2 regions of the Planctobacterium sp. AWH2_060 genome follow, and region 1 is predicted to be linked to the other one. Evidence: predicted binding sites of a transcription regulator. Region 1 holds the regulator's gene; the other holds the start of a gene.
What was found. The regulator sigma-54, encoded in region 1, starts transcription at its own class of promoters, with help from an activator protein. The targets are predictions, from matches to a motif close to GTTGGCACGNNNNTNGNNT.
Positions count from the first base shown of each region.

Region 2: a site for sigma-54 is predicted at 2,783-2,801, ahead of ACXAD8_RS10430 (flagellar basal body rod protein FlgF). Genes of this name have one in related genera too.

Region 1 is NZ_JBSWTG010000001.1:4,504,802-4,509,198, reverse strand. It holds gene lptA (lipopolysaccharide transport periplasmic protein LptA) at 1-469, shown strand, start outside; gene lptB (LPS export ABC transporter ATP-binding protein) at 499-1,224, shown strand; gene ACXAD8_RS19375 (RNA polymerase factor sigma-54) at 1,296-2,789, shown strand; gene hpf (ribosome hibernation promoting factor) at 2,816-3,103, shown strand; gene ptsN (PTS IIA-like nitrogen regulatory protein PtsN) at 3,120-3,563, shown strand; gene rapZ (RNase adapter RapZ) at 3,560-4,397, shown strand, end outside.
Region 2 is NZ_JBSWTG010000001.1:2,442,505-2,446,901, forward strand. It holds gene ACXAD8_RS10415 (flagellar basal body P-ring protein FlgI) at 1-384, opposite strand, end outside; gene flgH (flagellar basal body L-ring protein FlgH) at 420-1,118, opposite strand; gene flgG (flagellar basal-body rod protein FlgG) at 1,131-1,919, opposite strand; gene ACXAD8_RS10430 (flagellar basal body rod protein FlgF) at 2,002-2,745, opposite strand; gene flgE (flagellar hook protein FlgE) at 2,867-4,321, opposite strand; gene ACXAD8_RS10440 (FlgD immunoglobulin-like domain containing protein) at 4,340-4,397, opposite strand, start outside.

The DNA of each region.
Region 1 (4,397 bases):
CAGCCTGTGCGTGCTGCTTTCATTTCCGGTTTGGGCAGGCAAAGACGACTTTAAACTTCCGATTGAGGTTGATTCAAAGTCTCAGTTCGTGGATGGTAAGCGCAAAACTTCGGTATTTAAAGAAGACGTTCATGTGCGTCAGGGCACCCTGTCTATCAATGCCGACGAAGTGAGAGTGTCCGCTGAAGCGGGCAAAGGCAAAGAAATTTTTATTGCCTTGGGCAAGCCTGCTGTGTATTCGCAAACCATGGATGATGGCAGTAAGATCACTGCCAAAGCCGAAGAAATCCGCTACGTGGTCGAGTTTCGCACCTTAGAGCTAAATGGTGCTGCAGAACTTTATCAGGACACCAGTATGGTGAAAGGTGAAAAGATCAGCTTTAATTTAGAGAAAGAACAATTGATCGCAGGTAGTAACGAAGCCGATGGAAGAGTGACTACCGTTTTTCAGACCGACGATAAAAATTAACGCGCAACCCAACAAGGAAAACCATTTCAGTGCCCACGTTATACGCGAATAATCTGGCAAAATCCTATAAAAGTCGTCAGGTAGTGCGCGATGTCAGCATCGAAGTCAGCACCGGCCAGATAGTCGGCTTGCTCGGTCCTAACGGCGCAGGTAAAACCACCACCTTTTATATGATTGTGGGTCTCGTACCTTTAGACAAGGGCGAGATTTTCATCGACCAGCATCAGCTAACCCTACAACCCATGCACGTTCGCGCTCGACACGGCATTGGCTACCTGCCACAGGAATCTTCAATATTCAGAAAACTCAGTGTTTTTCAAAACCTGATGGCTATTTTGCAAATGCGCAAAGAACTGGACAATGAGCAACGGGAAGAGCTGGCAGACGAATTGCTGGATGAGTTTAATTTAAATCACATTCGACATAATTTAGGAATGAGTCTGTCCGGTGGTGAGCGGCGCAGAGTAGAAATTGCCCGCGCTTTGGCAGCCAATCCACAATTTATTTTGTTGGATGAACCCTTCGCAGGCGTTGACCCAATTTCTGTTAATGATATAAAGAAGATCATTCATCATTTGCGAGACAGAGGAATTGGGGTATTGATCACTGACCACAATGTAAGAGAAACTCTGGACGTATGTGAACAGGCCTATATTGTCAGTCATGGTCAGGTAATCGCAGAAGGCGAACCAGAAACAGTTTTAGCAAATCAGCAAGTAAGAGATGTATACCTGGGTGAGCAATTCAGGCTATAGTAACACTAACAATAATCTATTGATTGGGGCACAATTACCCTGAGCACTGGAGTCGGAAACTACCATTTTTAATGAAGCCGTCTTTACAACTAAAATTTAGCCAACAGCTAACAATGACCCCTCAATTGCAGCAAGCTATTCGCCTGCTGCAACTGTCGACGCTCGACCTGCAACAAGAAATTCAGGACGCGCTGGACGCAAACCCTCTGCTGGAAGTGGATGAAAATACCGAATCCAGTAGCGATGAAGGGCTAGAGTTATTAAAAGAGCCTAAATCAGCAGAATTGAATGGCGCCGACAGCGACAACGAATTCAGTGGTTCCGATGGCATGGACTCCAGCGATGCTCTGGAGAAAAACGACTTACCAGACGAGCTTCCCATAGACAGCACCTGGGACGAATATTACAGCGCCTCTTCAGCGCCCGCTTCATCAGGCGGAGTGGGTCCGGATGACGACCAGGTATATCAGGGCGAAACCAGCGAATCCATTCAGGACCATTTGCTGTGGCAATTGCATTTAACCCCTTTCAGTGAAACCGACGAAGCCATCGCGCTTGCGATCATCGATTCTATCGACGAATCCGGCTATCTGAGGATGTCGGTAGAAGAAATTCTCGAAAGCCTCAACGACGAAGAAATTGAACTGGACGAAGTAGAATGTGTCAGAAAACGCATTCAGCACTTCGATCCTCTGGGCTCAGGCTCACTGACTCCGCAAGAATGTTTGCTGGTTCAGTTAGGACAATACCCCAATGACACCCCCTGGTTGAAGGAAGCAAAATCACTGTTGTGCGACTTTTCCGATCTGCTGATGGCAAAGGATTTTCGCACCCTGATCAGAAAATCAAAACTGCGCGAAGAGCAGTTAAAAGAAGTGCTAAAACTGCTGCAAACCTTGAATCCTCATCCAGGTGCCACATTAAACAATAAAGAGCCAGATTATGTCATTCCTGATGTATCAGTGATGAAGAAATCCGGTCGCTGGATTGTGGAACTCAACCCCGATGCCGTGCCTAAGCTGAATATTAATCAGCAGTACGCGGCCATGAGTCGGGGCAGCAAAAACAGTGCTGATGGACAGTTTATTCGCTCACACATGCAGGAAGCCAAGTGGTTTATCAAAAGCATTGAAAGCCGCAACGAAACCTTGCTAAAAGTTGCCAATTGTATTGTGCAGCAACAACACGGTTTCTTTGAGCATGGTCCGGAAATGATGAAACCCATGGTACTCAACGACGTCGCTGAAATGGTAGATATGCACGAGTCCACAATTTCCCGTGTGACCACTCAAAAGTACATGCATACGCCACGGGGTATTTTTGAGCTTAAATACTTCTTTTCCAGTCATGTGGCCACGGAAAATGGTGGTGAGTGTTCCTCCACGGCCATCCGGGCATTGATTAAGAAATTGGTGGCAGCTGAGAATCAAGCCAAGCCACTGAGTGATAGCAAAATTGCGCAATTGTTAGCCGACCAAGGCATTATGGTAGCCCGGCGAACCATTGCAAAATACCGGGAATCACTCTCGATTCCTCCATCTAACCAACGTAAGAGTCTGTTATAGACTTCCCTACAGAAGGACGACCAATTATGCAAATAAACTTATCAGGTCATCACGTCGAAATCACCGATTCTCTTCGCGATTATGTCGATACAAAATTCACAAAGCTGGAACGACATTTTGATCACATAAACAATGTATATGTCATCTTAAACGTTGAAAAACTCAATCAAAAAGCTGAAGCAACTTTACACCTTGACGGTGGCGAGGTTTTTGCCACCTCTGAACACAGAGACATGTACGCCGCCATCGACTCCCTCATCGACAAGCTCGACAGGCAGGTAATCAAGCATAAAGAAAAGCTCAAGAGCCATTAAGGGAGTTTAATAAGGGATGGAAATCAAAGACATCCTTTCTCAGGACTGCACGCGCTGTGCAGTCCCCATCACCAGCAAAAAACGCGCATTGCAAATCATCAGCTTAGTCGCCAGCGAAAAACTCAGCGAACTGACCGAAGAAGATGTGCTGAACAGTCTGCTTTGTCGCGAAAAGATGGGCAGCACCGGCATCGGCAATGGCATTGCTATCCCCCACGGTCGGGTTGAAGGTCTGAGTAGTCCTTTGGCTATTGTACTCACCTGCTCGCCTGGTATAGAATTTGACGCAATCGACAATCAACCTGTTGATATATTTTTTGCGATTTTGGTACCCGTTGAGCAAACCGAGGGGCACTTGCAAACTCTCGCCCGTATAGCTCAAAAACTCAGTGACAAAGAGGTCACCAAAGTAATTCGCAATTGCCATTCAGACAACGCATTATATGAAGCACTGGTATGAAACTAATTGTGATCAGCGGACGGTCCGGCTCAGGAAAGTCTGTGGTATTGAGGGCACTGGAAGATCTTGGTTATTATTGTGTAGATAACCTTCCGGTTAGCATGTTACCAACACTGACCCACGCGGTTGTCAGTGAATACGACCAGATTGCCGTCAGTATCGACGTGCGAAACTTGCCTAAAGATCCCGAGCAGCTCACTGAAAATCTCGATTTTCTGCCCAATAAAACGGATCTCACCATCATCTACCTGGATGCCAGTGATGATATTCTGGTGAAACGCTACAGCGAAACCCGTCGTCTGCATCCGTTGTCTAAAAACAATATTTCCCTGGCAGATGCCATCGTTAAGGAACGAGAGTTATTGGTTCCGATCTACGAAAGAGCAGACCTGCATATTGATACCGATAAACTGTCGATTCATCAATTGGCCGAGCTGGTGCGGGAACGAATTTTAGGTAAGAAGTCCTCACGCCTGGTGCTGGTATTTGAGTCCTTTGGCTTTAAAAATGGTATTCCGAAAGACGCAGACTATGTTTTTGATGTTCGCTTTTTACCCAACCCACACTGGATACCAGAACTCAAACCCTATTCAGGAAAAGACGCGCCGGTAGCACAGTACCTGACAGCACAGCCCATAGTAAATAAAGTGGTTGGACAGTTCCAAAACCTGATAGAAACCTGGCTACCCCACCTTGAAAGAAACAACCGCAGTTATGTTACTGTCGCCATAGGCTGTACCGGTGGTCAGCACCGCTCAGTGTTTATTGCCGAAACGCTGGCCAACTATTTTTCAGTTTCCCACCCTGACGTACAAATCAGACACCGAGATCTGG
Region 2 (4,397 bases), 2.1 Mb from region 1:
CATCCCTTTCAGGAAGGTTTGCATCAATGTACCGCCGCGCAAACTCTCAGATTCACCAATGGAAGAAACCGTAATGTCAATTTTTTGGCCGGGCTTGGCAAAAGCTGGTAAGTCGGCATGCACAGCCACTGCCGCTACATTGGAGATCTTTGGACTGACATTGCTAGCCAAAGCAATGCCAAAATTAGATAACATGGCGCGAAAGCTCTGCTCCGTAAACGGGCTTTGCTCGCCCGTACCTGGTAAGCCCACCACTAAACCGTAGCCAATTAACTGGTTGCTTCGCACTCCTGAAATAGAAACAGCATCTTTGATTTTTTGCGCATAAGTAGCAGTACTCAATAACATTGCTATCAGCACTAACACTATTTTAAAACGATTCATGATGTTGTTCCTCACTTGCCTCAATACGTCAAAAATTAAAAGGGCCACCAGGTTGATGCAAAGAACTTGCCAAGCCAACCTTGTTGTTGCACCTGGGAGAAACTACCTGTTCCACTGTACTGAATTCGGGCATTGGCAATTTTGGAAGAAAGCACTTCATTTGCCGGGTTTATGTCGGCCGGTCTGACAATACCGGTGAGACGGATGTATTCATCACCATTATTTAAGGTCAACCACTTCTCACCGCGAATTATTAAATTATTGTTAGGCATAACCTGTACGACGGTAACCGAAATATTACCCGTCAAATTATTGCTCTGGTTTGCTGAAGCATCCCCTTCGAATTCATTGGTAGACCCCAAATCAAGCTGAAAATCGCCACCAAAGCCCAGATTTAAATTACCGCCACCTGGGCCTGTAATAGGGTCAAAATCAATTTCAGATTCACGCTCTAACGTGGTGCTGGCGGATTTTGTTGCTGAAGTATTTTCGCGTAGGATCACGGTAATAATGTCGCCAATGCGACGGCCTTTGGCATCGGAATACAGGCTGTTCGCATGCATGGCATTAAAAATAGAGCCATCGTTAGAAATCTGCTCCACCGGCATCTCAGGAACAACTGGGGCGAAGAAGGGATCATTTGGACGAGGGTCCACCGGAACCGTTGACTGACAAGCAGTCAGCACAGTCACAAACGAAGCCGTAAATGCTAATTTTTTAATTAGACTTTTCATGCTACACCACCACTAAAGTTGCTGAATTACCTGACCTAACATCTGGTCCACGGCTGAAATCACTTTGGAGTTCATTTCATACAAGCGCTGACTTTCTATCAGGTTAACTAACTCTTCGGTCACGTTAACATTTGATGTTTCTAAGGCGCCCTGCTGAATCGTACCCAAGCCATTTAAGCCCGGTACCCCCTGAATAGGTGCACCACTGGCCGCAGTTTCCACATACAGGTTTTGTCCGATGGGTTGTAAACCCGCTGAATTAACAAAGTCGGAAATATTGAGCTGACCAACTATGGTTGGCGCTGCCTGCCCCCGCACCTGCACGGATACTTCACCGTCTTGAGAAATGGTTATTTGCTGAGCATCTTCAGGAATAGTAATAGCTGGCTGTAACTGAAAACCGGCACCAGGTGTGACGATCTGTCCAGTATCATCTAAGGTGAACTGTCCATTTCGGGTATAGGCAATCGAACCGTCGGGTTGCAGTATTTCAAAAAAGCCCCGCCCCTGAACTGACATATCCAGCGAATTTTCTGTGGTCAACATATTGCCCTGAGTATGCGCTTTTTGCGTTGCGACTACTTTACTGCCCGCGCCCACCATCAAACCTGATGGTAATTCGGTATCCGCAGATGAACGACCACCCGGCTGATTAATATTCTGATAGAGCAGATCTTCAAAAATAGCCCTGTCTTTCTTAAATCCCACCGTACTGGCGTTGGCCAGGTTGTTGGAAATAACCGACACATCAGTTTGCGCCGCATCTAATCCTGTTTTACTAATCCATAATGCCGGGTGCATAAATCACCTCCTCATTTAGTTTGAAAGCCTTGTGCTTTCTTAAATACATAAAAACTTTTACATACCATGCAGTGATAGCACACTACATAATCATCATTAGTCGGGTTCCGCGTTGGTCGATTTCTTCAGCCTGCTTCATAAACTTGACCTGCATCTCGTAATGGCGTTGCGACTGAATGATGCCCATCATTTCCTCAATCGGATTTACATTACTGGCTTCCAGAAAGCCGGTTCGGATACCTACCGTCAAATCCTGGTCAGCCTGCTCTCCATCCGGCAAGCGGAACAATCCATCCTGGCTGCGTTCCAGATTATTCAGGTCCGGTTTGACTAATTTAATACGCCCTACTGGCTCCAACACATTGGCTGGCGCTCCCTGAGGACGAACAGAAATGGTACCGTCTTGTGCAACGTTGACGTTTGAAAGTGGAATAGGCAGAAAAATCGGACCGGCTTCACCAACAATCTGGTTACCCCGGGTATCCAGCAACTCACCATTGGTCCCCATTTGCAGACTTCCGTTTCGGGAGTAAGCTTCACCGCCATTTTTATCTAAAACGGCAAACCAGCCATTGCCTTCAACGGCAATATCCAGATCGCGATTAGTTTGCACCATAGCGCCAGGATCGTAACGATTAGCCGGACTTTCCGTCATGGCAAAAACCCGCGTCGGCAAACCGTCGCCGAATGCCGGCATGGCACGCGCCTGTTGCATCATCGCTTTGAAACCGGTTGTTTGCGCATTAGCCAGGTTATTGGCTCGCACCGCACTTGCCAGAAGGTCTTGTGAAGCACCTTGCGCGGCAATATAAAGCATTTTATCCATGACAGTTATTTGACCTGTTATTAACTTAACAGAATAAAAGCAGGATTCGTGCCATGAGAACGATTAGAAGGAAAAAGAAAGGCCACTGAAAAGTGGCCTTAAACGAGAAACCATAGATTTCTTATCGGATACCCAAAATGGTTTGATTCAGTGCATTGTTGATTTCCAGGGCTCGAGAGTTGGCCTGGAAGTTTCGTTGAGCAATGATCATATCAATCAACTCGGTTGTCAGATTCACGTTGGATTGCTCCAAAGCTGAAGAATTGATATCACCGAAAGTACCAGTGGTAGCCTCACCGGCCAGGGCTTCGCCGGACAAGATACTCTCTTTCCAGGAAGCGTTACCGTTTTGGGTCAGTCCCTGTTCGTTAGAAAAGCGCGCTAACGCAATACGGCTGATGGGCTCTGATGTACCATTAGAGAAGGTGGCACGTACCAGACCATCAGGACCGATATCAATACCGGTTAATCGGCCAACGGGCAAACCATCCTGTTCCAGCGAGGTCACTTCAAAAGAAGACGCAAATTGGGTGGGTTCGTTATCGCCAATTCCGTTAGTATCTAAATTGAAGTTGATTGCTAGTGTTTGAGCAGTATCAGCCCCAGAAGTCAGTCCTGTCAGTTGAACTGTAGTTGGTAACAAAATATCACCTGCCGTCCCTGTTGGCAAAGAACTGCCATCTGCGGCCTGTATCTCAGTGAAGTCACCGCTGGAATTAAAAACAAGTCTTGTTCCCCAAACACCGGTGGTTCCTGGTGTGTCGTTGGGTCCGGTCAAGGTTTGACCAAATCCAACATAATTCTGATCAACACCTGCTACAGGTCCAGCATTTGGGCCAGTTGGATCAGCGGGTACTGTTCCATCCGGGTTGGTGTAGTCGTAAAATTCACCATCCACAGATGTGACAACTAACCATTCATTACCAGCCGCGTTTTCATCTTTGATGAAATAAAAAGTCTGAATATGGGATTCACCTAGTGAATCATATACCGTTATTGATGTGGAAGCGTTGTAGGTGTTCGTGTCGTTGGGATTAAAATCATTTGGATCAAGTGCCGGATCACCCGCTGGCAGGTTCATTCTTAAATCGACCTCTGACGTGGGCGATGGATTACCAGATGAATCAGGTATTTGTACCGGTTCGGCAGTACTCAGCGCGATAGAAGATGATGTACCATCACTATTAACCGGGAAGCCTAACAGGTTGTCACCTTGAGAGTTAACCACAAAGTTATCTTCATCCAGTTTAAACTGACCTGCTCGGGTATAGGTAAAATCCTGAGATGCAATATCCGGTACAGTAACAAAAAAGCCGTTACCCGTTATCGCCAAATCCAGCGCAGTGTTAGTAAACTGCAAGCTCCCCTGGCTAAACTGTTGGGCAACTTCTTGTGTCACTACACCGTCCCCCACTTTAGTACGACCGCCGCCGAGTAGAGACGATGCAAATACATCACCAAATTCGGCACGTGATTCTTTGAATCCCACGGTGTTAACATTGGCAATGTTGTTTGCCGTGGTATCCAGATCTTTTTGAGCGGCAGCGACACCACTCAGGGCTATATTAAATGACATTGCTCGTTCTCCTGTTAATTAGCCGACATTTATAATATCTGATAGGCGGATACTCTCATCACCCGCCAGATTGAGT